Bradyrhizobium diazoefficiens: one gene and its partner. The protein of the gene in region 1 interacts with the protein of each later gene in a pairwise test. Links are inferred from orthologs where the notes say so. Each region holds a gene or a part of one and is shown in the gene's direction. Other genes may lie near its edges. The genes, in order: pepT and tpiA.

Region 1 (15,734 bases):
CCTGCTGTCCTCACGGCTGGCGACATTTGCGCCGGTGTCGCGGGCAGCCTGCGTCGTCTCGACCCAATCATTGCGGCCGCTCAGCACCAGCGTGAAGTTGCCGAGCTTCATCTGATCCTGAAGATAAGTCCCGGCCTGCTTCTGCGTGATCAGGAAGTTACGGAACGGAGCGGTCGGCAGCGGAACCTCGGCTGCTCCATAGGAGGGATTGAGGACGTTGATCGAGGATACCCCGAACCCGAAGGCCTGATAATCGTCGATCTGATAGCCTTTCAAATCGACCCCGAACAGCATGGTGTGCCTCACCGGACCGGTGTTGAAGCGGTACTCCAGCTGGTTGTCGAGATCGGCCTGGCTGGCGGTGTTCTTCGCATACCAATTGTAGCGGCCAAGCGTGGCCGTGTTGACGTTGGTCCAGCCGCTGCCGACATAACCGCGATAGGTCAGATCAACATGCGCGAAGCGCGCATTCTGCCGGAACGTGAGGTCGTCGGTGAGATTGCGCTCGAACCGATAACCGAGCATCTCCTGCTCGCGCGTGAACTTGTCGACGCTGGGATCGCCGGCGAAGAAGCTGGTCGGGATCTTGCCGAACGGCGCGTTGGTCACCGTGCCCTGATAAGGCAGGAAGTTGATGCCGCGGGTGTCCTGCTTCGAGGCCGAGGCGAGTACGGTGAATGTCGTGTAGGCATCCGGCTTCCACGTGAACGACGGCGCGATGAAGTAATTATTGTCGGGCGTGAAGTTGACCTGGGTATTGCCGTTCTGGACCTGGCCGACGACACGATAGAACAGCTTGCCGTCCTGTTTGCCATCCTGGGGCTGTGTCGCGACGGGACCACCGACGTCGAAGCCGACATAGGCGTCGCCGAAATTGTTGACGCCGGTCTCGATGGTGCGGACCGGTTCGGTCGGCGGCATCTTGCTGATGACGTTGACGATGCCGCTCGGGCTCGATCCGCCATAGAGCACGGCCGACGGACCACGCAGCACCTCGACCCGCTCCATGTTCGGTGGCTGCAGCTTCCAGCTCGCATAAGACGTGTAGAACAGCTGCATGCCGTCGAGGAACAGTCCGATGTCGTCGGACTTGAAGCCGCGGATCAGCCACCAGTCGTTGCGGGTATCGGCGCCGAAGGTCCCGGCGCGCACGCCGGCGGTGTAACGCAGCACTTCGTCGAGCTTGTTCGGCTTCTGGTCGCGGATCTGCTCGGCGCCGATCACCGACACCGCCTGCGGCGTTTCCATAATCGGCGTGTTGGTCTTGGTGCCTGACGAGCTGCGACCGGCGACGTAGCCATGCACGGGACCACGCGGGTTCTCGACGGCGCCGACATTGCGTTGAGGCTGCGGTTTGCGGCTGTTGGCCGTCTGCACCTGGCTCTGCGCGCGACGCGGCGCGGGTGCGGCTGCACGGCGGCGTTGTTCCGGCGCCGCGACGTCGATTGGCGGCAAGCTCTGCGCGCCGCCCTGCATCGACGATTGCGCAAGTGAAATCTGCGGCATCAAAACCCAAGCGGACGCGGTCGCCAACACGGCCGACCGCAGCATTCCAAGACTGTTCAACGCGTCACCCCAATGTGCACTTGATCCGTCATGCCGCTGGTCCCAGGACGGCATGCGATTGGGAGACGCTTAGGGGAGCGCGCGCGATATCGCTAATTGAAAGGCTCTTAGAGAAACTCTTAGAGAGTCTCTTAGAAGCACTCCAACGTGTCCGGATATTTCCGAGCGATCAGCGCGGAGCCTTCTCAGCTTCGAGCATCGCTTCCGCAGCCGCGGTGAGACGATCGATCTGCGCGAGCAATTTTTCAAGTTCGTCGTTGCCCAATTGCTCGAGCAGCATCCGGTTGCGCTCCTGCGCGCCTTCGACGATCGCATCATGCGCGGCGAGCCCGGCCTGTGTCAGCGACACCAGCACCTCGCGGCTGTCTTTCGGATTTGCCGATTTCGCGATCAGCTTGCGCGAGACGAGCTCGGCCAGCGCGCGACTGATCTGTCCCTTGTCCTGGCCCACGGCTTCGGCAAGCCGGGCCACGCTCATCGGCGGCCGCCGGCCGAGCGAGGCGACCAGGCCGAACTCGACCGAGGACAATCCGGCGAGACGCTTGTAGCGCAGGATCGCGCCACGCTTGAGCAAATTGGCCAGCACGATCAGCCGCGACGACAGCATCACGGTGATCGGCGCCCGCGAGTGATTGTCGTCCGCGTCGGACGCTGCGCGCCCGTCCCTGCTCGATCTCTGGCTCATGGTCCACCTCTGCCAAGAAAGCCAAGACGTGCCAAGCCTCGGTAGCGTCTTGGTAGCGCAACCTCCCCAACCTGATCCGAATGCGACTGAGGGTACTTAGAAGATCGTTGACATTGTCATCGAATTATTTTTCATTGGATCAACATATGAAGACGACCGGGCCATCAAGGCTGCGGCGGGAGGAAGCTGATGACGATGACCCAGCGGGATCGCGACCTCGGCACGGCCTACGCGATGAAGCCGGCGCAGACGCGCACCGAGCTCACCTCGGTCGCGCGCGGCACGCCGATGGGCGAATTGCTCCGCCGCTATTGGCATCCGGTCGGGCTCGCCGGCGACGCCACCGACACGCCGAAAAAGGTGCGCGCGTTGGCCGAGGATTTGATCCTGTTCCGCGACAAACACGGCCGCGTCGGCCTGCTCCACGCCCGCTGCTGCCATCGCGGCACCACGCTCTACTATGGCAAGGTCGAGGAGGACGGCATTCGCTGCTGCTATCATGGCTGGAAATTCGACACCGAAGGCCATTGCCTGGAGCAGCCCTGCGAGCCCGACGGCGGCCAGTTCAAGGACAAGGTGCGCCAGCCCTGGTATCCGGTCGAGGAGCGCTACGGGCTGATCTTCGCCTATATGGGCCCGGCCGAGAAACGCCCGGTGCTGCCACGCTACGAGTGCCTCGAGAACATGGACGACGGCGAGTTCGTCGAGGCCGACGATTCCTCGATCGGCGGCGGCGGACCGGCGGTCATCCCCTGCAGCTGGCTCCAGCATTTCGAGAACGTGGTCGACCCCTACCACGTGCCGGTGCTGCACGGCTCGTTTTCGGGCCCGCAATTCACCAACCTGATGGCCTCGATGCCGGAGGTGACGTTCGACAAGACGCCGCGCGGCATCGCCGTGCGCTCGATCCGCAAGCAGGACGGCGGCAAGGTATTTTATCGTGTCACCGAAGCCGCCCTCCCCACTTTGCGCGTGGTGCCGAACCCCCGCGTCGCGCAGTTCGCCCGGGTCGAATCGATCGGCTGGACGCTGCCGATCGACGACACCTCATTCCGCATCTACGTCGCCGGCCGCGTGAAAAACTCCGGCGACATCGGCCGCATGCGCTCGAAGTTCAACGACAAGTTCTGGTGGGACATGACGGAGCAAGAGCACCAGCAATTTCCCGGCGATTACGAGGCCCAGGTCGGCCAAGGCCCGGTGACGGTGCATTCCGAGGAACATTTCGGCCAGAGCGACCGCGGAATCCTGATGATCCGGCGCATGCTGAGCGAGCAGATCGACGCGATGGAAGCGGGCCGCGACCCCGTCGGCATCTCATTCGACGCAAGCGCCGCGCCGGTCGAGTTCGAAGCGGGGAACTACATCAGGGAAGGCTGAGCTGCCAGCTCCAGCGAGAGCTGGACCCACAACGATAGCAAAGCCAAATTGGGGGAAGCGATGGTCGATGTGACGTCACAAATGTCGGTGCAAACGGCCGCCGCGGCAAAGCCCATGGCGCGGCGCTATTACGTGCTGGGCCTGCTCACTATCATCTACGCACTCAACTTCCTCGACCGTACGATCTTCAATGTGCTGATCGAGCCGATCAAGAAGGAGTTTTTGCTCAGCGACACCATGATGGGCCTGCTCGCGGGCTTCGGCTTCGCGCTGTTCTATTCCCTGCTCGGCATTCCCATCGCGCGCGTCGCCGACCGGCTCAACCGCCGCAACATCGTCGCCCTGGCGTTTGCGTTCTGGAGCGCGATGACGGCGCTGTGCGGCATGGCCTCGAGCGTCACCGCGCTGGCGTTCGCCAGGATCGGCGTCGGCATCGGTGAATCCGCGGGCTCGCCGGCCTCGCAGTCGATCGTCGCCGATCTCTTTGCCAAGAACGAGCGCCCGCGCGCACTCGGCATCTACGCCATCGGCACCTATCTCGGCGTCTTCCTCGGCTATTTCGTCGGCGGCACTATCAACCAGCACTATGGCTGGCGGGCGGCGTTCTATGTCGCGGGCGTGCCGGGCATCTTGCTCGCATTGATCCTGTGGCTGACGATCTCCGAGCCGAAGCGTGGCGCGATGCAGGAGAACTTCGTGCCCGAGCCGCTCGGGCCGACGCTGCGCTTCCTGGCCTCGCAGCAAAGCTTCATCATCGTGCTGATCGGCTTCTGCCTGACCACTTACACCAATTACGCGACCGCGGCTTGGATCCCGCCGTTCCTGGCGCGCGTGCACCATCTGTCGAGCGCCGAGATCGGCACCTATGCCGGCACCTTCAAAGGGCTCGCCGGCATGGCCGGCACCCTGTTCGGCGGCATCGTGGTGGCGCGAGTCAGCCGCCGCGACGACCGCTGGAAACTGTGGGCGCCGGCGATCACCTCGGGGCTTGCCGGCCCCGTCTTCGCCGTGTGCATGCTGACGCAGAATTTCACGATGATGGTCGCGATGCTGGCGCTGACCTCGTTTCTGGTCGGCTTCCATCTCGGCCCGATCTTCGCGATCGCGCAGACGGTGGCAAAGCCCAGCATGCGCGCGCTGGCCTCGGCGCTGATCGCGCTCACTGCGACCTGCTTCGGCCAGGGTGTCGGCCCGCTCGCCGTGGGCGTGGTCAACGACGCCCTCAAGGGCAGCTACGGCGCGGACGCCGTGCGCTATTCCCTGCTCTCGGCGGCGGTCACGACCACGCTCGGCGCTCTGTTGTTCGTCTGGGCGGCGCGGACCATCCGCACCGACATCGCACGAGCGAGCTAGGGCGCTCACGCATTCATGAACGCGAGCATGTCCGCAATCAGGCGCTCGCCATGCGTCAGCGGGAGCGGGTGCGGCGCGCCCTCGTAGACGGTCAGCTTGCTGCCCTTGATCAGTTTTGCGGTCTTGGCACCCGTCAATGGCAGCGGCGCGCTGGCATCCTTGTCGCCCTGAAGGATCAGGGTGGGGCGATCGATCCCGGCGGCAGCCGCTCGCAGATCCGCGAACGCCATGCTCTTGCGACAGGCCATTGCCACCGGCAGCGGCACGCTCAGCATCATCTGGCGAATCCAAGTCCGCGTGATCTCGGGCGTCTCGGGCAGGAAGAACGGCGCTTCGTTCGCTGAGATCCATTTGACGAAGTCGCGGGCGACAGCCGCCTGGTCAGTCTCGATCATGGCCTTCGGGAGCGCATCCGGATTGTCCTCGGTCTTGACAAGGAACGGCGTCGTCGGCGCGACCAGCACCAGCCTTGCGATGCGGTCCGATCCGTATCGTGCGAGATAGTTCACCGCCTCGACCGACCCCATGGAGAACCCGACCAGCGCAACATCGCGCAGGTCGCGCGCCTCGATCACCGAGGCGACGTCGTCGGTCAGGGTCTCCAGGTCATAACCTGCGGACGGCATCTCGGACCGGCCATGCCCGCGCCGGTCAAGCGCAACGCAACGAAAGCCTTTCGCAGTGAGAGCTTCAATCTGGCTGCCCCAGGTGGTGCCATCGAAGGTCCAGGCAGTCAGCAGCAGCACCGGTTTCCCGTTGCCCCAATCCTGCACGAACAGCCTTGTGCCGTCCTTCGCGGTCACATAGGGCGATCGTGCAATCTGCTGGGCCGCTGGCGCACTGGCGCCTGACACCGCCGCCAAGGCGGTTCCAAGCAACGTGGCTTCGAGGACGTTTCGACGGTTCATGGTGCTTCTCCCTTGCCGGATTGTTCGCGGCCGATGGAAGCAATCATGACGGAGCGATTTGGCCGCCGCGATTACGCGGCAGGTAAGACTGCTTAAGCCGAAACGGCCAAATGCCCAGATGAAACCATTTTGCGGAACCCGCGAAACGATCCGGAAACAGATGCTCCTTAAGACATCAACCGACAGACGGCGCCAAAGCCCGTCGGGAGGCTCTGATGAACCACTCAATTCACTCTGCAGATCGGGGTACCCACCTGAAGATCGTGGTGGTGGCGCTGGTGGCCGGCATAGTCGTGGCCGCCTTCGGGATCGCAGCTCGCACCAACGCCGATTACAGCCAGACCGCCCAGTCCACCCACGTGCTCAAGGCCGGCAAGCCGGTAGCGATCACGAGCGCGGGCACCTCTGAGATCCGCTAACAGCGGTAAAAAGGTCCGGTTTGAGACGAAACGGCCGCCTCGGGGCGGCCTTTATTTTTGGCAGAACCTGACGAGCCAGGATCTGAACAATTCGGGCCAAGCTCTTGAATCACTTGCCTTGCGCCGCGCAATAGTCGCGCCAGAACTGGCGATACGCCGCCTCCACATGGCGAGTATAGGTCGCGCCATTTCCCGCCGCCGAAGCCGCGATCCGGGCCGGCAGCTCCTCCCGCAGCGCTGCCAGCGCAGCCGGGGCCCCCGCAAACCGCTTGGCAATCGCGATATAGGTTTCGTCATCCGCCGCGACCCAGTCGTCGAGGCCGATCGCCCTGAGAATGCCGCCCGCCGCCCGCCCCGAAGTCGTGAGGCCGAGCTTGGCGATCACAGGCACGCCCATGTGAAGGGATTCCCAGGTGCCGGCGCCACCGTTCTGCGGGAACGGATCGAGCGAGATGTCGATCTCTGCGTATTCGGCGAGATGCGCGTCGCGCGGACTCGCCCCCAGGCAGACCACGCTGTCCGGGCTGACGCCATGCTCGACGAAACGGGCGACCAGGCCATCGCGGAGGCCGGCATCGTCGAGCGCACCGTGCTTGATGACGAGCTTCGATCCCGGCAGCTCGCACAGCAGCCTGGACCACACCGGCAGCACCTCGTTCGAGATCTTGTCGATCCGGTTGAAGCTGCCGAAGGTGACGTAGCCGTTGCGCAGCATCGGCAAGTCCGGCCGGTACAAGCCCGGCGCAGGCTCTGACATCGTCAGCATGCACGGCAGATCGTGGATCTTTTCGGCGAACTCAGGCCGCGCGGCTTTGGGAATCGCGACCGGGTCCGCAAAGATATAGTCGATGGTCTTCAGACCCGTGCCGGTCGGCGCGCCCCAGGCCGACACCTGGATCGGTGCGGGCTTGCGCGAGAACATCCCGAGGCGACTGCCGCCGGAGTGACCGGAGAGATCGACCAGGATGTCGATCCCGTCTTCCTCGATGCGATCCGTCAATTGTTCATCGGACAGCAACACCGCATCGACCCAGCGATCCGCGAACGAGCGGAACTCGTCGGTCATCTCATCCTGCAGCGGAGACGACGAATAGCAGACGACCTCGAAATTGGTGTGATCGCAATGCCGCAGCACCGGCATGAAGATGAAGCCGGCGGAGTGGCGCCTGAAATCGGCAGACACGTAACCCACCACCAGGCGCCTGTCGGGATCGAGCTCCCGCGGCCGAAGGGGTCGCTGCGGAATCCTGCCGCCGATATTGTCCCACCAGTATTTGCGCGCGGCCTGCAACATCGCGAAATCCGCGCCGGGCAGGAAGTCGAGCGCGAAGATCTTCCTGTTGATCGCATCCTCGAAGTCGGGCTTGAGCTCCAGCGCCCGGTCGAAATGCTCGATCGCGGTTGCGATCTCGCCGTGGCTGGCGAAACACGATCCCATCAGGCTGATCGCGATCTCCGATTTTGGACTCTGCTCGAGCAGCTTCTTGCAGGCCGCCATGGCCTGCGTCGGCTTGTTCAGGAGCAGACTGATGAGCGCCTTTTCGCGCAGCGCCAGTTCGAGCGTCGGAGCGATCGCGAGCGCCGCGTCGACGTCGCGTTCCGCCTGTTCGAGGCGCAGCAGCCGGATATGCAGCCGCGCCCGATGGGCCAGGACCTTGGCATTGCCCGGCCTCAGCGTCAGGGACGTATTCAGGGCGGTTTCCGCGGCCGCGTAATCGCGCATCTCCAGCAAGGCCATGCCCCGGCCGGCCAACGCCTCCTGATGCTTCGGTTGAAACGCCAGCGCGCGCTCGAAGCTTTGCGCGGCCTGCTCGGAGTGCCAGATCCGCAGCTCGACCATGCCGCGATTGCAATAGGCATCGGCATAGTCGGGCTTCAATCGGATGGCGCGCTCGTGCAGTTCGATCGCCTCCAGCGGCAGCGCCAGATGCATCAGCGTATTGCCGAGATTGGTCAGGGCCATCGGGAAATTCGGATTGAGCGCGATCCCCTTCTCCTGAATGGCCCGCGCATCGTCATAGCGCTTGAGGTCGAACAGCACCGTGCCGAGATCGCAATAGACGTTGGCCGCGCGCGGGCTCATCGCGATCGCGGCGCGCAGGACCCGCTCAGCCTCCTCAAGCCGCTTCGGATCGCCGCTGAGACAGACCCCGAGCAGATGCAGCGTGTCGAAATGATCCGGAAGCACCTCGAGGATCCGCCGGCACAGCGTTTCGACGTCGGCGAACCGCCCGTTGCCATAGGCCTGATGGGCCGCCGCCAGCGCGGCGTCCGCGTCCTTCTTGAATTTCTTCTGGAGCCTTGCGTTCTGGAAGGCGCGCGAGCCGACGGTCAAGCCAATTGTCCCCGGAAATTGCCTGTGGAGCTTGTAACATCATTGATTGATTCGAAGCCCCGAGGCAGCCGTCCCGGCCGTAGCGATACGGTCCTGCCCGGCTCGATCCGGCGTTTGGTCGCCGTGAACGCAACGTCCTTGACTTCACCATGTCCCCCCTTTAAGTCCCCCCTCGTTCCGCGCGGACACATACGCGTCACGCGGGAGTAGCTCAGTTGGTTAGAGCGCCGGCCTGTCACGCCGGAGGTCGCGGGTTCGAGCCCCGTCTCTCGCGCCATTTTTGGCAATATCTTCAAAAACTTAGCAACACATCCTCAGCCTCATCGACGGTATGGTGCCGCAGATCGCGCGAACGGCGCTAGCCAACGCGTGGATTCGCCTGACAAATCGCATGACAGTGCCCCTCGCCGGACGGCCGGCGTAGTCAGTCGCATCCCGAATCGTCTAGGCCTGCCGGAACTTGGCAGTTTGGGAGCCAGCAGGCTTCCGCGCGCCCCCGAGGAGACCAGACATGGCGAAGAAGGCAGCTGCTCCAGCCACGATCACGCTCAAGCACCTGGCAGCCGACATCGCGGAAAGCCAGGACCTCTCTAAGAAGCGCGCCGAGGCCGTCCTCACCGACATGGTCGACCTGATCGCCAGGCACCTCAAGAAGGGCGACCGCGTCCGTATCGTCGGTCTCGGCATCCTCCAGGTCCGCAAGCGCGCGGCCCGCACCGGGCGTAATCCGGCGACCGGCGAGCCGATCCACATCAAGGCGAGCAAGAAGGTCGCATTCCGCCCCGTCAAGGAACTGAAAGAGGCGATCTGACGCTACCTTTCGTAAAGCCTGATCCGCCCATGTCCGGCCGCAACCTGGCCCGCTTTTCTGCTATACTGCCCACTTCCCCCAAAGACCCGGCGGTTTGACCAGACATGTCCCTGACCTTCGCGCATACCGTGACCGAGCGCTTCTTGCGCTACGTCACTATCGACACCCAGTCCGATCCGAATTCCCCGGCCTCGCCGTCGACCGAGAAGCAGAAGGATCTCGGCCGCGTTCTCGTCACCGAGCTCAAGGCCATGGGCGTCACGGATGCCCATCTCGACGATTACGGCTACGTCTACGCAACGATCCCGGCCAATACACCTAAGAAGGTGCCGGTGATCTGCTTCTGCTCGCACATGGACACATCGCCCGACGTCACCGGCAAGAACGTCAAGCCGCAAGTGCTGAAGAACTATCGCGGCGGCGACATCACCTTGCCGGGCGATACGACTCAGGTGATCCGCTTCGCCGAGCACCCCGCGCTGAAGAACCAGATCGGCAACGACATCATCACCACCGACGGCACCACGCTGCTCGGGGCCGACAACAAGGCCGGTGTCGCCGAGATCATGGATGCCGCGCATTTCTTCATCAACAACCCCGATGTGAAGCACGGCACCGTCAAGATCCTGTTCACGCCCGACGAGGAGATCGGCCGCGGCGTCGACAATGTCGACATCAAGAAGCTAGGGGCCGATTTCGGTTACACCATGGACGGCGAGAGCGCGGGCAGCGTCGAGGACGAGACGTTCTCGGCCGACGGCGCCACCGTCGTCATCACCGGCGTCAGCGCCCATCCCGGCTATGCCAAGGGCAAGATGGAACACGCGATCAAGATCGCGGCTGCCATCGTCGAGCGTCTCCCCAAGGAAGGCTGTTCGCCGGAGACGACGTCGGGCAAGCAGGGATTCCTGCACCCGGTCGGCATTGAGGGCGCGCTGGAACAGGCGCGGCTCTCCTTCATCGTACGCGACTTCACCGAGGAGGGGCTGAAGGAGAAGGAAGTCCTGCTCGAGGGCATCGTCAAGGACGTGATGAAGGACTATCCGCGCTCGACCTACACGTTCGAGGTGCGCGAGCAGTACCGCAACATGAAGCAGGTGATCGACCGTCACCCTCACATCCTCGAATACGCCATCGAGGCGATCCGCCGCGCCGGCCTGCGCCCGATGCGCACCGCGATCCGCGGCGGCACCGACGGCTCCCGCCTCTCCTTCATGGGCCTGCCCTGCCCCAACATCTTCGCCGGCGAGCACGCATTTCACTCGCGGCTGGAGTGGGTCAGCCGGCAGGACATGGAGAAGGCGGTCCAGACCATCGTTCATCTGGCGATGATCTGGGAGGAGAACGCGTAAGCTTGGTCCGCTACGGCACCGGCATCGCGCGACGGCCGCGATGAAAGCGGTTCGAGCTCGCCATCCAGTTTGGCAGCGGCTCGCCATCGCGATGCCGGCCGCCGGCGACGGCCGCAGCCCAGGCGACGGCGGCACCGATCAGGGCCGCCGCCGCAACCGAGAATGCGACGATCACCGAATTACGCCGGGCGCGGCTGATTGCCGTCTGAGAGGCGGCGATCGACCCATCGACCCGACGCTCGGCATCCGGCGCAGACAGCCCCGTCAAGGCAACGACCTGTTGCACGAGATAGGCGCGATCATCGGTGCCGACGCCGCTATGGCTGGATGACGTCATCAGGATGCGCCCAGCTTCAGCACGGGCTTCCCGCATGTCGGTGTTGGCCGCCCGCCGGGGCGCGCGGAACAGCTTGTCGAGCTCGTAGCTCAATAGCGGCTCTGCGGAGCTCGCATTCCCGGCTGAGCTGCGCATCGGCGAGCGGTCGATCGCCGCAGCACCAATGATCGCCAGCAGCGCCGCGCCGATGAGCATGGCGAGCGCCCAGGACGTCAGCCCATGAAGCCCGTCGCGCCGCTCGCCGTCATCCTCGATCGTTGCCAGCGCAGGCGCCGGTCGTGCCGTCCGGCCGGCGATGTAGCCGCCGAAGCCGAAGCTGACGATCGCCTGGATGATCAGATAAAGCCCCGACAACAGCGCCAGCGCCGCCGATGCATCGCGCCAGGTCGGCGAGGCCGAGCTCACGCCAAGGCCGATCGCCACGCCAAAGCCGACAAGGATGAATGACATTGCGCCGGCTGCGAAAGCGCCAGCGATGATGGAGCTCCACTGGATGCTCCAGCGCTCCTCAGCGGCCATGAGACCGCCTTCCGTCACGTCTTCCTGCACGAAAGTCTCGATTGCCATCGCAGCTCCCTCAGCGCAGGCCGAAGAACGACAAAATCGCCATGATCACGACGATCAAGCCGATCAGATAGATCAGTCCGTCCATAATCCCATCCTCCTCAAAGGCTCCGGGGCGCTAATGAGGGGGACCGGCGAACGTTCCTAATTTCGGTGGTTCGCAGGGAACGAACCCGCGAGACCTGAATTGTCACTGCAAGTCCCAAGGATGAAGTTTGTGAGCACAAAGGCCTCAGCCGGTCAGCCCCGGGCTGGGGCCTTTTCCTCTTGGGCCCGTGCGACATCGAGTTCCCCACACGTAACAATGTTGCGGGTCGACACTGTTCCAGCCTCCGTGCTACCGCAGGCAGGTCAGATTGAGTAACCTCATGGTCGCAACCTACCGCCCTCTTAGCTTTTGGTCCGAGCGCAACTGGCGCGGGCTTGTGGCTGTGCTGGTGGCAAGCATGTACCTGCTGTCGGGCGCGCTGCACGGCGCGCACGATATCGACGTGACCAGCCCCGCGGGCGGCTCTGAGATCGCCGTGATGCTCGATGACGGCGGAGCGGGTCACAGTGACCACAAAGCCATCGGCGGTCATCACTGCCATGGCTGTTTCTCCATTGCTGTCACGCAGCTGGTGCAGTCTGAAGCCACGCGCGACATCGTTGCCGCGCCGGTCCCGCAGCGTGCGCCTGCGCTGATCGGCATCGCGCCCGATACCGACTCCCCGCCCCCCAAACATCTGACCTGAGCTGATCAGCCGGGCGCCACGCGCGCCCACGATGCTATTGTTCACAGGTCACCTTCATGTCTTGCAGACGAACGGCTGCGCGCCTCGCGTGCGCGATGGCGATTGTCGTCAGCCCCTGGCTGACACAGCACGCACACGCCCAGACCCTGACCATGCGCGCCGCGCTCACGCGGGCATTGGCCGCGAGCCCGCGCCTGACCGCGGCGGAGCGCGATGTCGGCATCGCCACGGGCCAGCGTATCCAGGCCGGCGCCCTCATCAATCCGGAACTGTCCTATGAGCAGGACAATTCGTTCGGGTCCGGCAGCTATCGCGGCATCAGATCGGCCGAGACCACGCTCCAGATCAGCCAGGCATTTGAATTGTTCGGCAAGCGCGACGCACGGATCGCCGCGGGCGCGGCCGGCATCGAAGTCGCGGCGATCCAGCGCAAGGCCATCAGGCTGGAGGTGTTGTCGGAGACCGCGATCGCCTTCCTCGGCGTGCTCGGCGCGCAGCGGCGCATCCAGATCCTCGACGAACAGATTACGGCGATCGACAAGCTGACGCCGCTGCTCCGCCGCCGCGTCGAGGCGGGCGCCTCCTCCACCGCCGAGACCGGCCGCGCCGAGGTTGCCTCCGCGCTGGTAAAGGCCGACCGCGAGCGCTTCAAGGCGACGCTGGCGAGCGCTCGGCGCGAGCTCGCGGTGCTGATGGGTGATCCCACTGCGAAATTCGGCGAGGTCTCCGGCAGGCTGGAGACGATGGGCAAGCCCCCGACATTCCAGTCGGTGGTCGCCGCGATCGATGCCAATCCGCAGCTGGTGCGCTGGACCGCTGTGTATGCCCAGCGCAATGCCGAGCTGTTGCTGGCGCGGCTCAGGCCCTATCCCGACGTGCGGATCGCCGCCGGCTGGCGCCATTTCAACGAGACCAATGACGATGCCGTGCGGCTCTCCGTCTCGGTGCCGATCCCCGTGTTCGATCAGAACCAGGGCAACATCCTCTCGGCGCAGGAAAGCCTCGCCAAGACCCGGGCGGAGCGCGAGGCCAACCGCAACACGCTGATCGTGGTCGCCGGCCGCGCCTACGACTCGCTCCAGGGCTCGCTGCGCGAGCTCGCAGTGCTGCGCGAGACCGCGATCCCCAAGGCGAGCGAAGCGGTGGAGGCGATCTCGCAGGGCTACGGCCAGGGCCGCTTCACCCTGCTCGAAGTGCTCGACGCCCGGGCGAGCGTGACGCAGGCGCGGCTGCGCGAGCAGGAGGCGCTTTCGAACTTCCATGCCGGGGTTGCCACCATCGAAGGCCTGGTCGGCAACCCATTTGCGCTGGCCCGGGAGAGCGCGCGATGAAGACATCCTCCGCCATCCTCGTCGCCATCGTTGCCGCCGCGCTTGGTGCTTACGGCTATTCCCTGCTCGCGCCGGCCAAGGTCGCGCCGACCGAACATGCCGCGGACAAAAAGCCGGAAAAGCCGAACGACCATGTCGAGCAGGACGAACATGGCGCCGACCGCATCCGCATCTCCGACGTCAAGCTTGCCGCCGCCGGCGTGACGCTGGCGGCAGCGGCGAGCGCCACTTTGACCGATACGCTGTCTTTCAACGGCATTTTGCGCGCCAACCAGGAAGCCGTGGTGCAGGTGACGCCACGCTTTCCGGGTCTGGCCAAATCGATCCAGAAGCGCATCGGCGACAACGTCGGCAAGGACGAACCGCTCGCCACCATCGAGAGCAATCAGAGCCTCACCGTCTACGAGCTGAAGGCCCCGATCGCCGGGACCATCATCGAACGGCAGATCTCGCTCGGCGAATACGCCTCCGAGCAGAAGCCGGCTTTCGTCGTCGCCGATCTCTCGACCATCTGGGTCGACCTGTCGATCTACCGGCAGGACCTCAAACGCGTTCGCATCGACGACGAGGTGCTGATCGATCCCGATGACGGCCGGGGCGAGATCAGGGGCACGATCTCCTATATGGCGCCGATCGGCAGCAGCGAGACCCAGACCGCGCTCGCCCGCGTGGTGCTGGCGAATCCCGACGGACGCTTACGACCTGGCCTGTTCGTCACGGCGCGGCTGATCCTCGCCGCCCGCAACGTCGCGGTCGCCGTACGCCGCAGCGCGATCCAGACATTGGAAAACAGGACCATCGTGTTCGTGCGCGAGGACAACGACAAGATCGAGGCGCGCCCGGTGGAGCTCGGAGAGGCCGATCCGCGTTTCGTGGAGGTCCGCGCGGGGCTCTCGGCAAACGAGCGCTACGTCGCCGAGAACAGCTTTGTCGTAAAGGCGGAAATGGGCAAGGGGGAGGCCGAGCATGATTGACGCGCTCCTCACCGCCTCGATCCGCCAGCGCTGGCTGGTGGTGCTGCTCGCGCTCGCGGCCGGTGCCTTCGGCGCCTGGAATTTCACACGCCTGCCGATCGACGCGGTGCCTGACGTCACCAACGTCCAGGTCCAGATCAACACGCGCGCGCCCGGCCTGTCGCCGCTGGAGGCTGAGCAGCGCATCACCTTCCCGATCGAGACCGCGATGGCGGGCTTGCCGAGGCTCGACTACACCCGCTCGATTTCGCGCTACGGACTGAGCCAGGTCACTGTCGTGTTCCAGGACGGCACCGACATTTATTTCGCGCGCCAGCTTGTGAATGAGCGCATTCAACAGGCACGCGACCAGCTGCCGGCCGGCGTCGAGGTCGCGATGGGACCGATCTCGACCGGTCTCGGCGAGATCTACGTCTACTCCGTCGAAGCCAAGGCCGGCGCCAAGTCGCCGACCGGCGCCGAATTCACGCCGACGGAGCTGCGCACCATCCAGGACTGGATCATCAAGCCGCAGCTGCGCACCATTCCCGGCGTGATCGAGGTCAACTCGATCGGCGGCTATGAGCGGCAATTCCACGTGCTGCCGGTCCCCGGCCGGCTGATGGCCTACAAGCTCGGCTTCCGCGACATCATGACGGCGCTGGCCGCCAACAATGCAAATGTCGGCGCCGGCTATATCGAGCGCAACGGCGAGCAATATCTCGTCCGCGCGCCCGGCCAGGTCGCTGATATCGAAGAGATTCGCGACATCGTGATCGGCTCACGCGGCGGCGTCCCGGTGCGCATCCGCGACGTCGCGGAGGTCCGGGAAGGCCAGGACCTGCGCAGTGGCGCGGCTTCGGCCAACGGCACGGAGACCGTGCTCGGTACTGCCATGCTGCTGATCGGCGAGAACAGCCGTACGGTGGCCCAGCGTGTGGCCACAAGGCTCAAGGAGATCGCGAAATCGCTGCCCGACGGCGTGGTCGCGCGCGCCGTCTACGAC
Region 2 (15,778 bases), 110 kb from region 1 along the record:
CGCGAAGATAATCCTCGCGCTGGTCGTTGGCGCCGACAGCGCGGCCGAGCACGGCGCGTTCGCGACGATGGTGAACCACCGAACGGCCTGACAGCGCGCGAATCAGCGGCACCAGGAACAGGAAACCGCAAACGTAGGATGACACGGGATTGCCGGGCAGGCCGATCACGCGCATGGCGCCGAGTTGCCCGTTCATCATCGGCTTGCCCGGCCGCATCGCGATCTTCCAGAACGCCATCGAGATGCCTTCATCCCTCAGCGCCTGCTGCACCAGATCGTGGTCGCCGACCGAGGCGCCCCCCGTCGTGATCAGGATGTCGGCGCCGGTCGCGCGCGCGCGGCGGATGCCGGCGGTGGTGGCCGACAGCGTGTCGGCGGCGACCCCGAGGTCGATGGTGTCAGCGCCTTCGCTGCGGGCGAGGGCATGCAGGGCGTAGCCGTTGGAATAGACGATCTGGCCATGGCCGGGCGTACTGCCCGGCATCACCAGCTCGTCGCCGGTCGCGAGAATCGCGACCTTTGGACGGCGGCGAACTGCAAGCTGCGGATAATTCATGCCGGCGGCGAGCGCGAGGTCGCGCTCGGTCAGCCGGGCGCCCTTGCGCAGGAGCACGTCACCCTCGGAGAAGTCGATGCCGGCGGGACGGATGTGCCGGCCGGTGACGGCGGCTTCCTTGATGGTGATGCGCTTGCCGTCTGCGACGGTGTCCTCCTGGATCACAACGGCGTCAGCGCCGTCGGGAACGACGCCACCGGTGAAGATCCGCACGGCCTCGCCGGCGCCGACCGTTCCTGCAAATGGGCGGCCGGCCGCGACCTCGCCGATGACGGTGAGCTGTGCATCGACCCTGGCCGCGTCGGCCGCGCGGACGGCATAGCCATCCATCGCCGACATCGCCTCGGGCGGTTGCGTCCGCCGCGCCGCGACGTCGCACGCGAGCACGCGATGGAAGGCTTCATCGAGGGCGATCGTTTCCTCAGGCCGCGGCTCCGCACCCGCGAGCACCGCGGCAAGCGCGTCAGAAACCGGCATGAGGGCCACGGTAAAAGCTCCAGCTTGGGCAACGCAGATATCGGGTTGCGGCAAGCGTTCTAGCCGAGTGCGCGCGTTGAGGCAAAATGGATAAGCGTGTGCTGAATCCAGCTACTTCTGTAACAACAGCGCACCAGATCGGCCTACCGGCTCACGCCGGTCTCGTCAAAAATCTTCGACAGATGGCTGCGTGCGGCTCCGTCGGTGATAGCGAGTCGTTCCGCGGCGGCCCTGCGGCCGCAGTTCTTGACGATATCGAGAGCGAAGGCGGCTTCGGCGCGGTCGAAGCCGTAGCGCGGGCAAGGCTTCGAGTTGCGCCGAGGCGCCGGGCCGGGGCTCACGACGGCGCTATCGGACTCCCTCTTTTTGGGTCTCCGTCTTCCGCGACGTCCGGCGCCCTGGGCCCCTGATCCTTGTCCGGCAGCGGATCGGCCTGGGATTTCAGGTCGGCGGCCTTGCTGATCAGTTTTGCGGAAAGCTCAGAATCCGATGTGGTTCTGGCGAATTTCATCAGCAGGGAGGCCTGCTTGGTGAGGTAGGTTTTGCCCAACACGTCGATGTACCCGATGTAGAATTCCCAACGGACTCTAGAGTCCGGAAGCGGGCATTCCGTTCCCGGAACTCTGTACAAAAATGCACAAAGTGTTTTGGTTCCTCCTCGCCGGGTGAAATTGTTCCGGAATCTGCCGGTCAGATCCCCAGCGCCTTCAGCGCATCGCCGACGTCGCGGGGCGAGGTCACATGCACTGCAGTCAGGCCGCGGGCGCGGGCGCCTTCGATATTCTCGGCAAGGTCGTCGAAGAACACGATGCGGTTCGCCGGCACGCCCATCGCCGCGACGACGTGGTCGAAGGCCTCCGCGTCCGGTTTGCGCAGGCCGATGCTGGAGGACAGATAGAGCTCGCGGAAATGGCCGAGCAGGTCGGCATATTCCTTCGAGAAATGGTCCACATGCGGTCGGTTGGTGTTGGAGAACGCGTAGAGCGGCATCTGCTTCGCCGCGCGCGGCAGCAATTCCGCGATGTCGGGCATCTCGCCGGCGAAGATCGCGTTCCAGCCCTCGAGGAACTGCGCATCCGAAATGCCGATCCCGAGTGAGGCGCGGAGCGACTGGAAATAATCCTCGTCGCTGATCTTGCCCATTTCATGCAGCCGATAGGCCTCGCTGTCACGCGCATAGCGCGCGACGATGGCATCGGGCTCGAGGCCTGCATGTCCCGCCCAGCAGGCGATCGCCCTGGAGAAATCGATGTCGAGCACCACGCGCCCGAGGTCGAACAGAAGCGCGTCCGCGCTGCCGGGAGAGAGCGAGGTCATTGCATCCTTTCAGGTCAATACCGATACGGCTCGTGGTCGAACAGCGGGAACGCGCTGAACACGCTCGGGGCATTCGTCGCAGTGGCCTGGTGCAGGCAGGACTTGTTCACCCCGGCGAACGAGGTGGCGCCCAAGAGACCGAGGCAGCGCAGCACCTCGTCCTCAAGCAGTTCCAGCATCCGCGCCACGCCGGCTTCGCCGGCCGCCGCCAAGGCCCAGCATTGCAGCCGGCCGATGCCGACGAGGTCGGCGCCCGCCGCGATCGCCTTGACGATGTCCGTGCCGCGGCAGATGCCGCCATCGACCATGATCTTGGCGCGGCCCTTCACGGCGTCGACGATCTCGGGCAGCACATGCATGGCGCCGCGGCCGTGGTCGAGCTGACGGCCGCCATGGTTGGAGACATAGATCCACTCGACGCCGTGATCGACCGCGATCTGCGCGTCCTCGGCGGTGGCGATGCCCTTGAGGATCAGCGGGATCTTGAACTTGTCCTTGATCATCTTCACGGTCCGCCACTCCAGACCCTTCTGGTACTCGCCGCCGGTGGCGCGCAGGCGGCTCTCGCGGACGTAGCGCTTGGCGATGTCACGCTCACGACGGCTGTAATGGGCGGTGTCGACGGTCAGGCAGAAGGCGGCATAGGCGTTCTTCTCGGCCCGGCTGACGATTTCGGCGACGAAGGCGTCGTCGCCGCGGACGTAGAGCTGGTACAGGCGCAGCGCGTCGGGGGCCGCTTCGGCGGTCTGTTCCAGGCCGGGCTCGGAGACCGAGCTCAGCATGTGTGCCGCCCCGAAGGTGCCGCAGGCCCGCGCCACGCTGGCCGCTCCGTGCGGGTCGAAGATTTCAAGCGCGCCGACGGGCGCGAGAATGACCGGCAGGCGCATCTTGCGGCCAAACTGCTCGACCGAGCCGTCGACCTTGCGCACGTCGCGCAGCACACGCGGGCGGAACGCGATCTCGTCCAGCGCCATGCGGTTGCGGCGCATCGTGGTCTCGGTCTCGGCCGCGCCGACAATGTAGTCCCAGGCGTTCTGGTTGAGATTGGAACGCGCCTTCCGGATGAATTCGTGCAGGTTCTGGAACGGCTCGTTGCTGGCGCCGAGTTCGACGTTCCGTTCCGGCCGGAGCGCTTCGTTCATTGTTATCCTCCCGAGAATTTGAAGCATTATCTCATCGCCTATCGCGTCCAGCGCTCCAAAACCATCCTAAAATCGCATAGCTGCGAGGCGTGGGCCGGCCGACCGATTCCCGCATCGCGCGAGGAGGTTTCCGAACGTTGCCAAAAGTTTAGGCCAAGACGAGGGGATTTCTGTAATGTACCCGCCGGCGTGGCAGGCCGGCCTTGAAGAAACCAGAATGATATTGTGAGAACCGGGCTGGATCGCCATTTGCATGGCGCCTGCCAAGCCCCAGCGAAAAGGCCAACCATTCCATGCGGAAAACTCTGCTGTTCCCCCTCGGCGCGCTCACCGGAGTGTGCCTGACTCTCCTCGTATCCGGTCCGCAGGGCGGGCTATGGGCGGCTCGGGCAGCGGCGGGCGCGGATGATGCGTATTCCCAGCTCAACCTGTTCGGAGAGGTCTTCGAGCGGGTCAAGGCGAGCTATGTCGAGAAGCCCGACAATGCCAAGCTGATCGAAGGTGCGATCACCGGCATGGTGACCTCGCTCGATCCGCATTCGCGCTACATGAACGACAAGGCCTGGACCGAGATGCAGGAGATCACCTCCGGCGAGTTCGGCGGCCTCGGCATCGAGGTCACGATGGAGGAGGGCCTGGTCAAGGTCGTTTCGCCAATCGACGACACGCCGGCGTCAAAGGCCGGCATCATGTCCGGCGACCTGATCAGCAAGATCGACGGCGAAGCCGTGCAGGGCTTGACGCTCGAGCAGGCCGTGAACAAGATGAAGGGCCCGGTCGATACCCAGACCAAGCTCACCATCGTGCGCAAGGGCGCCGACGCCCCGCTCGATGTCGCGATCAAGCGCGAGATCATCCATGTGCGCCCGGTGCGCTTCCACGTGGAGAGCGGCAACATCGGCTACATCCGGGTCACCTCGTTCAACGAGCAGACCACCGACGGCCTGAAGAAGGCGATCGCCTCGATCTCCAAGGATGTCCCGCAAGAGAAGCTCGTCGGCTACGTGATGGACCTGCGCAACAATCCGGGCGGTTTGCTCGACCAGGCCGTGTCGGTGTCGAGCGCGTTCCTCCAGCGCGGCGAGGTCGTTTCGACCCGCGGCCGCAATCCGGAAGAGACCCAGCGCTTCACCGCGCATGGCGGCGATCTCACCAAGGGCAAGCCGCTGGTGGTCCTGGTCAACGGCGGCTCGGCCTCGGCCTCGGAGATTGTGGCCGGCGCGCTGCATGATCACAAGCGTGCCACCATCATTGGCACGCGGTCGTTCGGCAAGGGCTCGGTGCAGACGATCATTCCGCTCGGCGCCGGCAACGGCGCGCTGGCGCTGACCACGGCGCGCTACTACACGCCGTCGGGTCGTTCGATCCAGGCCCAGGGCATCGCGCCCGACATCGAGATCCTCCAGGACGTGCCGCCCGAGCTGAAGGGCCGCGTCGACACCATGGCGGAGTCCCAGATGCGCGGCCATCTCCAGGCTGCCGACGGCAAAGAGCAGACCGGGTCGCAGTCCTATGTTCCGCCGGAAGAGAAGGACGACAAGGCGCTGCACGCGGCTTACGACTTCCTGCACGGCGTCACCGTAAATGCGGCGGCTGCCAAACCGGCGCCGAAGACGACGGTGCCGAACTAGACTCCATTCGGTCCTGCGACCTCCAGAGATCGCCCGGGAGTGGATGGCCGCTCCCGGGCGAATTCGTATCGAGGCCGTTCGATGAGTACGCAGCCCTAGCTTGCCTCGCGGCGACGGCTTTCGTTGCCGTCACGCTGGGCGAGGCGGCTGCGATGGAGCGCGAACAGCTCCACGACCTTGTCGGCCGGTTTCGCGGCGCTGAACAGATAGCCCTGCATTTCGGTGCAGCCGAGCGCGCGCAACAGCCGCTGCTGTTCCTCGGTTTCGACGCCCTCGGCGGTGGTCGCCATGCGGCGGGCGCTGGCGAGGTTGACCACGGCCTGCACGATGCTGGCGGAGCCGTCGGGCCCTGCGATGTCGTTGACGAAACAGCGGTCGATCTTGATCTTGTCGAATGGGAAGCGGTGCAGGTAACTCAGCGACGAGTAGCCGGTGCCGAAATCGTCGAGGGCGATGCGGACGCCGATGGCGCGAAGCTGGTGCAGGATCGCAAGTGCGGTGTCGTCGTCGCGGATCAGCACGGCCTCGGTGATTTCGAGCTCGAGCCGGCTCGCCGGCAGGTTGGAGGCGGCCAGCGCGGCCATGATCTTCAGCGCCAGCGTGCCGCTCTTGAACTGCACCGGTGAGACGTTGACGGCGAGGCGGATGTCGTCGGGCCAGGCGGCAGCATCCCGGCAGGCGGTCGCCAGCACCCATTCGCCGATCTCGTTGATCAGCCCGGTATGCTCGGCAATCGGGATGAACTCGGCGGGCGAAACCATGCCGCGCTCGGGGTGGCGCCAGCGCACCAGCGCCTCGCAGCCGGTGATGCGGTCGTCCTTGAGGCTGAGGCAGGGCTGGTAATAGACTTCGAGGCCGCCTTGAGCGATGGCGTGGCGCAGATCAATCTCCAATTGGCGCCGCTCGCGCACCTTGGCGTCCATCTCCGGCTCGAAAAAGCGGTAGGTGCGGCGCCCGGCGGATTTGGCGGCATACATCGCCATGTCCGCGTTCTTCAGGATCTGGTCCAACGCGGTGCCGTGTCCCGGTGCCAACGCAATGCCGATGCTGGCGTCGGTGGTGAGGTGATGGCCCATGCAGTCGACCGGCGTACGGATTGCCGCGAGGACCCGCGCCACGAGTTCGTTGACCTGGTCTGGCGAGGTCACCGCGCTCTGCACGATCGCGAACTCGTCGCCACCGAGCCGTGCCACGAAATCGGTCGGGCCGGCGCAGCCGCGCAGCCTCTCCGCCACCGTCTTCAGCAGCTCGTCACCGACGAGGTGACCGAGCGCATCGTTGACGCCCTTGAATTCGTCGATATCGATATAATGCACCGCGAGCTCTTCGCCGTGGGAGATGGCGGCCAGCTCCTCGCGCAGACGTTCGTGGAACATGGCGCGGTTCGGCAAGTCGGTCAGCGCATCGTAATGGGCGAGATGGGTGATGCGCTCCTCGATGCGACGTCGCTCGGTGATGTCCTCATGGGTCGCCACCCAGCCGCCATCGTCGAGCGGCTCGTTGACGATCTGGATCGAGCGGCCGTCGCCGGTGTCGACGATCATGGAATTGCGCAGGTGGACGTCGCGCAGCACACGCACGACATACTGATCCGCATCACCCGGGAACGAACCAATGGCCTTACGATGGGCGATGATGTCGAGAAAACTGCATCCGGGCTTCACGATCTCCGCCGACAAGCCGTACATTTCGATGTAGCGCTGGTTGCAGACCACGAGCCGCCGCTCAGCGTCGAACAGCAGCAGGCCCTGGGTCATGTTGTTGACGGCGCGGTCGAGGCGCTGCTTCTCCAGCATCAGCCGCTCCCGGGACATGCGGTGCTGCTCCAGCAGCTTGCGCACGATTGCGATCAGCACGCCGGCGATCGCGAGCGCGGAGGCGCCGGCGACAGAAATCAGGATTCCGATTTGCTCGCGCCAGTCGGCAAGAGCCGCCGCGCGCGTGGTCGTCGCCATCATCAGGATCGGAAAATGGGGCAGGGCGCGTGCCGAGATCAGCCGGTCGTCACCGTCGATCGGGCTCACGAATCGGCCGGCGAAGTGATCGAGTGCGAAGACCCGCTGCTGCTCGAACGAGCCGTTCCTGAAATTGCGTCCCATCACGTCGCTGGAATGAGGGAAGCGGGCAAGCAGCGTGCCGTCCCGATGCAGCATCGAGATCGCGGCACCGTCGCCGAGCACGACGGTCGCGAAGAACTTTTCGAAACCGGCCGGCTCGATGCCGCGCCCGACGACGCCCATGAACTCGCCGTGCGGTCCCATGATCTTGCGCACGATCAGGATGGTCCAGGCGCCTGAGATGCGGCTGTACAGCGGTTCGATCAGCACGTCAGGCGCCTGCGGATCGTATCGGAAAGTGCGGAAATAGGCGCGATCCGACATGTTGACCTTCGGGACCGGCCATGCCGTCGAGGAGTTGATCAGATTGCCGTCGGCGTCGATGATGTTGACGCCGCCCATGTAGGGCAACGCCTCGATCTTCGAGCGCAGCATTTTGTGCACGTCCTGGCCCGAGAGGCGCTTGCGATAGTCCTCGGCAGTTGTGATTCCGCTCGCGCGCACATGGTCGATGAAATCCTTCTGGATGACCGCGAAATCCTGCAATTGCTGGTCGAAATGGTGGGCTAGCAGCAGCACGGTGTTTTCCAGCTCGCGGCCCGAGTTGCGGAGCGCGCGCTCGCGGAAATTCTGCGCCATCAGCACCGCGCCGACGGCGATCGTCGCGATCAGGAGTGCGCCGCCCACGACGAGCCAGCGGATCGGTCCGCTGCGCGCGAAGGCCTGGTCAAGGAGGCGACTGCCGTATCTCGTCATCATGCCGATCGTTGCCGTGCACACGTCAGGGTCAATTCTCGACCCCCATAACATCCGTCGGTTTACGGGATCGACGTGGAGGCGGAGTTAGGAAGCGCGGTTAATGCGACGTGAACCGCAACACGCAAATGCAATCGATGCGCATGACGAGAGGCGTGCAGGATTGCCGGGGATTGTCGCGCTGTCGGTCAGTTCTTGCCGGCGATTGCAATCTCAATCAGCGTTTAACGATCTAACGTGTTGACGATCCTCGGTGCCGCATTGGCACGCGTTTGCGAACTGGTCTCGGCAGAGACGCAGAGAGGACGCGATCATGAAAAAGACATTGAAGAGTTTTTGGGCCGACGAATCCGGCGCGACCGCGATCGAATATGGCCTGATCGCCGCCGGCATCGCACTCGCCATCATCACCGTCGTGAACGGCTTGGGCAGCAAGCTCAACACGAAGTTCGGATCGATCAGCGCGTCGCTGAAATAACGGCCTGGTCAGGCGCGATAGTGACCCGACTTGCCGCCGAGCTTCTCGATGAGACGGATGCCTTCGATGCGCACACCGCGCTCCACCGCCTTGATCATGTCGTAGATGGTGAGGCAGGTGACCGAGACCGCCGTCAGCGCTTCCATCTCGACGCCGGTGGGGCCGGTTACCCCCACGCTCGCGCGCACCACGCAGCCCGGCAGCCCCGCGTCGGGCTCGATGTCGACCGTGACCTTCGACAGCGCGAGCGGATGACAGAGCGGGATCAGCTCGGAGGTGCGTTTTGCCGCCATGATTCCAGCGATGCGGGCGGTGCCGAGCACGTCGCCCTTCTTGGCGTTGCCGGAAACGATCAGGTCGAACGTCGCCTTCTCCATGACGACACGTCCTTCGGCGACGGCGAGCCGCTCGGTTGCGGCCTTATCCGAGACGTCGACCATGCGCGCCTCGCCGGAGGCGCCGATATGGGTGAGCGCAGGACTCGCCTTCTTCGATGACTTGGTCTTCGCAGGCTTGCGCGCCATCTTAGCGCGTGCCCGTGGCGCGGGCTTTGGTCTTTCGTGCGAGCAGCGTGCGCGTGGCGGCGGTGACGTCGGCCTGCCGCATCAGGCTTTCGCCGACCAGGAACGTCGACATGCCGACGCGCGCGAGTCGTGCCAGGTCGGCAGGCGTGAAGATGCCGCTCTCGCCGACCATCAGCCGCTCCGCGGGGATCAGCGGTGCCAGCGTCTCGCTTGTTGCCAGCGTGGTCTCGAAGGTGCGCAAATTGCGGTTGTTGACGCCGATCATCGGCGAACGCAGCTTCAGCGCGCGGTCGAGCTCGGCGCGGTCGTGGATCTCGATCAGCACGTCCATACCATAGGCAGTCGCTGCGTCTTCGAGGTCCTTGGCGGTGGCGTCATCGAGCGCAGCCATGATGACGAGAATGCAATCGGCCCCATGCGCGCGTGCCTCGACGACCTGATAGGTGTCGAACAGAAAATCCTTGCGCAGCACCGGCAGCGAGGTCGCCGCGCGCGCCGCCACCATGAAGTCGAGATGGCCCTGGAACGAGGGCGTGTCAGTCAGCACCGACAAGCAAGCCGCACCGCCCGCCTCATAGGCCCTGGCGAGATCAGGCGGATCGAAATCCTCGCGGATCAGCCCCTTGGACGGCGAGGCCTTCTTCACCTCCGCGATCAGCGCGTAGTCGCCAGCGGCGTGCTTGGCCCTGATCGCGCGCAGGAAGCCGCGTGGCGCGCCTTGCGCTTTGGCCGCCGCTTCGACGGCCGAGAGCGGCTGCGCGCGCTTGGCCACCGCGATCTCCTCGCGCTTGTAGGTTTCGATCTTGGTCAGGATGTCCGACATGGAAAGCTCAGCTGTTCGAGACCGCGATCAGATGTTTCAACCGTGCGCCCGCCGCGCCGCTGTCGAGCGATTTCGCACCGATCGCGACGCCGTCCCTGAGGTCCTTGGCGCGGCCGGCGACGACCAGCGCCGCAGCAGCATTTATCAACGCGACGTCGCGATAGGCGCTCGGCTTGCCGTCGAGCACGCTTTGCAGCGCAATCGCATTGGCGTCGGCATCGCCGCCCTTGAGGGCACCAGGCTCGCAGCGCGGCAAGCCGGCGTCCTCGGGCGTGACCTCGAAATTCCTGATCTCGCCTTTGTGGAGCGCGGAGACGAAGGTCGGGCCGGTGAGGGTGATCTCGTCCAGACCGTCGGAGCCGTGCACTACCCAAGCGGATTCGGAGCCGAGATTCTTCAGCACCTGCGCCAGCGGCTGCACCCATTGCCGCGAGAACACGCCGACCATCTGCCGTTTCACGCCGGCCGGGTTGGACAGCGGCCCAAGCAGATTGAAAATCGTGCGCGTGGCGAGCTCGACCCGGGTCGGGCCGACGTTCTTCATGGCCGGATGATGGGCCGGCGCGAACATGAAGCCGATGCCGCATTCGCTCACGCAGCGCCCGACCTGCTCGGGCTTGAGGTCGATCTTCACGCCAAGCGAGGCCAGCACGTCGGCGGCACCCGAGCGCGACGATAGCGCGCGGTTGCCGTGCTTGGCGACCGGCAGGCCGGTGCCCGAGACGATGAACGAGGCGCAGGTCGAGACATTGACCGAGCCGGAGCCGTCGCCGCCGGTGCCGACGATGTCGACGGCGTCCGCGGGCGCGTCGACGGTGAGCATCTTCGAGCGCATCGCCGTAACCGCGCCGGTGATCTCGTCCACGGTCTCGCCGCGGACCCTGAGTGCCATCAACAGGCCGCCCATCTGCGAGGGCGTGGCCTCGCCGGACATCACGGCATCGAAGGCGGAAGCGGCCTCGTCACGCGACAGGCTGGCGCCGGTCGCCACTTTTCCAATGATCGATTTCAGGTCGTCCATCGCGTGCTTTCAACTCACTGGTTCGCGCCGGTCACTTGCGCGAAGGCGGCCTGATTAATGGTGGTCCCGATGTCGGCCTCAAGCTTGTTGACGTAGGAGGCGACCTGCTCGTCGGTCAGCGACTTGTCGATGCTGTCCTTCAGCTTCTTGACGGCCTCGGAAGCGGGATCGGCCGCGGGATCGACGATGTCGGTGACGCGGAAGACGATGACCTCGGTGCCGCCGGTCACGGGCGCCTGTCCGACGCCGTCCTTGGCGGTACGGAAGGCGGCCGCCACGATGTTCGCGGGTACGCCGGCCGGGGAATCGTCGCGCTTGAAGCCGCTCGCGGTCTCGACCTTGGCGCTGATCGCAGCTGCCTCGTCGGCGAGCTTGCCGCCCTGTTCGAGCTTCTGCACCATCTCGGTCGCCTTGGCCTTCAGCTTGGTGGCGATCTGGTCCTGGCGCCAGCGCACCTCGACCTGGTCGCGGACCTCGTCGAGATTGCGGTCGCGCGACGGCGTGATGGCGAGCACGTCGTACCAGACATAGCCGCCCTTGAACGAGATCGGGTCGTTGTCGACGCCGATGTCGCTGTTGAAGGCCTGTGACACCACATCGAGGCCCTGCGGAATATTGTCGACCGGCTGCCCGTTCGGCGCACGGCCGGAGCGGTCGACGGCATCGATGGTCACGGCGGTGAGCCCGAGCTTCTTCGCGGCGTCGGCGACGCTGGTGCCGGCGCCTCGTTCGTCTTCCATCTTGTCGCGGAGCTCGCCGACCTTAACGCGCGCCCGCCCGGCTGCGATCTCGCGCTTGATGGCGGGGGCGAGGGTGGCGTAGTTCGCCTCGACACCCGGCTCGATCTTGTCGACCTTGACGATCGAGACGCCAATGGGGCCCTGGATCGGCTGGCTGATCTCTCCTGCGGCAAGCGCGAAGGCAGCATTGCCGACCGCGGGTTCGAGCGAGGATTTGGTCACGAGCCCAAGATCGACGTCGGAGGCGGTTAGCCCGCGCTCCTTGCCGAGGTCCTCGAAGGAGAGCCCGCCGACCAGGCGCTCGCGTGCGGCCTGCGCTTCGGCGGCGTTCGGGAACACGATCTGCTGGATCTGGCGCTTCTCCGGCGTGCCGAGTTGGTCCTTGCGCTGGTCGAACAATTTTTTCGCCTCGTCATCGGAGACGTCGGTCCACTTGGCGATATCCTCCGGGGAAATCACGGCGAAGACGATCTTGCGGTATTCGGGCGCGCGGAACTGGACCTTGTGATCTTCGAAATAAGCGGCCAGCGCATCGGGCGAGGGCGCCTCGATCTGGCCTGCCTGCGCTGTGTCGAGCCTGACGAATTCGATCGCGCGCTGCTCGTTCTGGAAGCGCGTCGCCACATCGAGCATGGCTTTCGGCGGCTCGAGGCCGGCTCCGATCGTGCCGGTGATCTGCCGGCGCAGCGCCACTTTGCGCTGCTCGGCAACATAACGCTGCTCGGTGTAGCCGAAATTACGGATCAGCCCCTGGAAGCGGTTCGCATCGAATTTACCATCGACGCCCTTGAAGTTCGGATCGTTCATGATGAGCTGGCGGATCTGGTCGTCGGACTGGCCGAGACCGAGTCGGCGCGCGTTCTCGTCGAGCGCGGCTTCCGCGATCGTCTGCTGGAGCACCTGGCGATCAAGGCCAAACGCGCGCGCCTGCTCGGGCGTGAGCGGGCGGCCGAACTGGCGGCCGATCTGCTGGAGGCGGTCGGTGTAGATCTGGCGGAACTCGTTTAGCGAAATCTCGGTATGGCCCACCTTGGCCACCGTTGACTGACCGAAGCCCCGGAAGATGTCGGCGATGCCCCAAACGCCGAAACTGATGATCAATACGCCCATCACGACGGCCATAATGGTCTTGCCGACCCAGTTTGATGAGGCCTTGCGCATTCCTCGAAGCATTTGGTCCAACTTGTTTGGCAGGAGGGGAACGGGAGCGCGTCTTAATGCAGATTCCGCAGAAGCGCGTCACCAATTTGATATGCCATCATAAAGTGGCGGCTTTCCCCCCGCAACCTCAGGTCACGAGGCCGCGCGAAGCTGCGGTTAAAGGCCCCTGGTCTCTGGAATTGCCGCAGCTCCTCTGCTAGCGCATGGAGAAACCTCATTGTGCTGGAAATCGACATGACCGACGCCATCCGCCCCTTGATCGCCGGCAACTGGAAAATGAACGGCCTGAAGGCCGCAGCCGCCGAATTTGGCGCCATGCTCAATGGTGCGGCAGAGGTCACCGGCAAGGCCGATCTGCTGGTCTGCCCGCCGGCGACCCTGATTGCGGCCTTTGCCGACAAGGCGCGCGGCAAGGCCGTCGCGATGGGAGCCCAGGACTGCCATCCCAAGGCCTCCGGCGCCCATACAGGCGATATCGCGGCCGAAATGCTGGCTGACGCGGGCGCGAGCGCCATCATCGTTGGCCATTCCGAGCGCCGGGCCGACCATGGCGAGGGCGATGCACTGATCCGGCAGAAGGCGGAGGCCGCCTGGCGGGCCGGGGTGGTCGCGATTGTCTGCATCGGCGAAACGCAAGGCCAGCGCGATGCCGGCCAGACCCTGGATATCCTGCGCGGCCAGCTCGACGGTTCGCTGCCGGACGGCTCGACGGCGGCCAATCTGGTCGTCGCCTATGAGCCGGTCTGGGCCATCGGAACAGGACTGACCCCAACGTCCCAGGATGTCGAGCAGATTCATGGCTTTATCCGGGAACTCCTGACCTCCCGGTTCAAGCCGGATGGGGCCAGGATGCGGATCCTCTATGGCGGCTCGGTCAAGCCGTCGAATGCGGCCGAGCTGATGGCGGTGAAGAACGTCAACGGCGCGCTGGTCGGCGGCGCCAGCCTGAAAGCGGCCGATTTCCTTGCGATTGCCAAAGGCTGCCCCTAGCTAAAGCGCTGCCCCTGGCTAAGCGTAAAGCGCCGGAGGCGGCCGATCGGGGGTGGAAATGCCCCTTCCGATCGTGTAACACCGCGCAACTTCAGGAAAACCCGCGAAGCGCGATCGGCCGCCGTCTCGGCGCTGTCGGCTTGTGACGGAAGGACACTATGCAGACCGTTGTCATCGTCATCCACCTCATGATCGTCGCCGTCATGATCGGCGCCGTGCTGCTCCAGAAGTCGGAAGGCGGCGGCCTCGGCATGGGCGGAGGCGCGGGCTTCATGTCGAGCCGCGGCACTGCGAATCTGTTGTCGCGAACCACCGCGGTCCTCGCCGCGGGCTTCTTCCTGACCAGCCTGTTCCTGTCCTGGTATGCCGGCTACAACCGTGCGCCTTCGTCGATCATCGGCACGCCGGCGTCGCAGACCCAGCCGGCCGGCGGCGGGCCGATCACCCCGCCGACCTCGGGCGGCATCCTGGATACGCTGAAGAAGGCGGACGAGCAGCAGCAGGCCCCGGCAGCGCCAAGCGGTCCGCAGGTGCCTCGCTCGCAATAAAGCAGGGGGGCCATGCAGGGCGGTGGCTAGCGTCCTGCATCAACAGTCCCCATCAACGCTCTGTCACCACTCTTAGTTTTGGCTCACCCACAGGCCCGCAGATTCTTTGGGGCGGAATGCGAATCGCTTTGGCGAATCGAATTCGAGGGATTAGAGGTTAAGCCCCATGGCGCGGTACATATTCATCACCGGCGGCGTGGTTTCTTCGCTCGGCAAGGGTCTGGCTTCAGCGGCACTCGGTGCCCTGCTGCAGGCCCGGGGCTACAAAGTCCGCCTCCGTAAGCTCGACCCCTATCTCAACCTCGACCCCGGAACGATGTCGCCGTACCAGCACGGCGAAGTATTCGTGACCGATGACGGCGCGGAGACCGATCTCGATCTCGGTCACTACGAGCGCTTCACCGGGCGGCCTGCGACCAAGGCCGACAACATCACGACCGGGCGTATCTACCAGGACATCATCACCAAGGAACGCCGCGGCGATTATCTCGGCGCGACCATCCAGGTGGTGCCGCACGTCACCAACGCCATCAAGGAATTCGTCCTCTCGGGCAATGACGATTACGACTTCGTGCTGGTCGAGATCGGCGGCACCGTCGGCGACATCGAGGGCCTGCCGTTCTTCGAGGCGATCCGCCAGCTCAAGAACGAGCTGCCGCGCGATCACGCCATCTACATTCACCTCACGCTGCTGCCCTACATTCCGAGCGCCGGCGAATTGAAGACGAAGCCGACACAGCACTCGGTGAAGGAGCTGCGTTCGATCGGCATCCAGCCTGACATCCTGCTCTGCCGTACCGATCGCGAGATTCCGAAGGAAGAGCGGCGCAAGCTCGGCCTGTTCTGCAACGTGCGTGAAAGCGCCGTGATCGAGGCGCGCGATGCCGACAGCATCTACGCCGTACCTGAAGCCTACCACAATGCGGGCCTCGACGACGAAGTGCTCGCCGCCTTCGGCATCGGCTCGCGAATCCCGCCGGTGCTCAAGAGCTGGCAGCAGATCAACGAGCGCATCCGCAATCCGGAAGGCGACGTCACCATCGCCATCGTCGGCAAGTACACCGGCATGAAGGATGCGTATAAGTCGCTGATCGAGGCGCTCTCGCATGGCGGCATCGCCAACAAGGTGAAGGTCAATCTCGACTGGATCGAGAGCGAGATCTTCGAGAAGGAAGATCCGGCGCCGTTCCTCGAACACGTCAACGGCATCCTGGTGCCCGGCGGCTTCGGCCAGCGCGGCGCCGAAGGCAAGATCCGCGCGGCGCAGTTCGCGCGCGAACGCGACGTGCCCTATTTCGGCATCTGCTTCGGCATGCAGATGGCGGTGATCGAAGCGGCGCGGAACCTCGTCGGCATCGAGGAGGCCAACTCCACCGAGTTCGGCCCGACCAAGGAGCCGCTGGTCGGCCTGATGACGGAATGGCTGCGCGGCAACGAGCTCGAGAAGCGCTCGAATGCCGGCGATCTCGGCGGCACGATGCGGCTCGGCGCCTATCCGGCGGCGCTCAATCGCGGCAGCCGTGTCTCGCAGGTCTATGGCGGCGCGACCGAGATTTC

The links.
Region 2: the proteins of pepT (region 1) and tpiA interact in binary tests that used the Escherichia coli proteins (3 or more experiments, as listed by UniProt). The link is inferred for Bradyrhizobium diazoefficiens from one-to-one orthologs.

The regions. Positions count from the first base shown.
Region 1 is NZ_JAENXS010000002.1:199,661-215,394, reverse strand. The notes cover bases 8,814-11,685. They hold pepT (peptidase T), read left to right. Parts: upstream 8,814-9,561; coding sequence 9,562-10,809; downstream 10,810-11,685. Other genes in these bases: JJE66_RS17655 (hypothetical protein), read right to left, coding at 10,820-11,685; JJE66_RS17665 (HU family DNA-binding protein), read left to right, coding at 9,158-9,457. In the rest of the region: JJE66_RS17705 (TonB-dependent siderophore receptor), read right to left, coding at 1-1,551; JJE66_RS17700 (MarR family winged helix-turn-helix transcriptional regulator), read right to left, coding at 1,736-2,251; JJE66_RS17695 (aromatic ring-hydroxylating dioxygenase subunit alpha), read left to right, coding at 2,441-3,631; JJE66_RS17690 (MFS transporter), read left to right, coding at 3,692-4,984; JJE66_RS17685 (alpha/beta fold hydrolase), read right to left, coding at 4,990-5,892; JJE66_RS17680 (hypothetical protein), read left to right, coding at 6,108-6,311; JJE66_RS17675 (tetratricopeptide repeat protein), read right to left, coding at 6,421-8,646; more of JJE66_RS17655, read right to left, coding at 11,686-11,713; JJE66_RS17650 (hypothetical protein), read left to right, coding at 12,079-12,444; divalent metal ion exporter subunit IhpA, read left to right, coding at 12,501-13,775; divalent metal ion exporter adaptor subunit IhpB, read left to right, coding at 13,772-14,749; JJE66_RS17635 (efflux RND transporter permease subunit), read left to right, coding at 14,742-15,734. UniProt on the Escherichia coli protein: Cleaves the N-terminal amino acid of tripeptides.
Region 2 is NZ_JAENXS010000002.1:306,013-321,790, forward strand. Bases 11,880-14,795 are described here. They hold tpiA (triose-phosphate isomerase), read left to right. Parts: upstream 11,880-12,917; coding sequence 12,918-13,673; downstream 13,674-14,795. Other genes in these bases: JJE66_RS18200 (SurA N-terminal domain-containing protein), read right to left, coding at 11,880-12,695; secG (preprotein translocase subunit SecG), read left to right, coding at 13,832-14,221; JJE66_RS18215 (CTP synthase), read left to right, coding at 14,388-14,795. Also shown: gephyrin-like molybdotransferase Glp, read right to left, coding at 1-1,042; JJE66_RS18150 (hypothetical protein), read right to left, coding at 1,177-1,374; JJE66_RS18155 (hypothetical protein), read right to left, coding at 1,371-1,586; JJE66_RS18160 (HAD family phosphatase), read right to left, coding at 1,724-2,350; JJE66_RS18165 (alpha-hydroxy acid oxidase), read right to left, coding at 2,365-3,492; JJE66_RS18170 (S41 family peptidase), read left to right, coding at 3,786-5,123; JJE66_RS18175 (EAL domain-containing protein), read right to left, coding at 5,219-7,939; JJE66_RS18180 (Flp family type IVb pilin), read left to right, coding at 8,250-8,414; cyclic pyranopterin monophosphate synthase MoaC, read right to left, coding at 8,423-8,938; indole-3-glycerol phosphate synthase TrpC, read right to left, coding at 8,940-9,761; trpD (anthranilate phosphoribosyltransferase), read right to left, coding at 9,769-10,782; more of JJE66_RS18200, read right to left, coding at 10,797-11,879; more of JJE66_RS18215, read left to right, coding at 14,796-15,778. UniProt on the Escherichia coli protein: Involved in the gluconeogenesis. Catalyzes stereospecifically the conversion of dihydroxyacetone phosphate (DHAP) to D-glyceraldehyde-3-phosphate (G3P).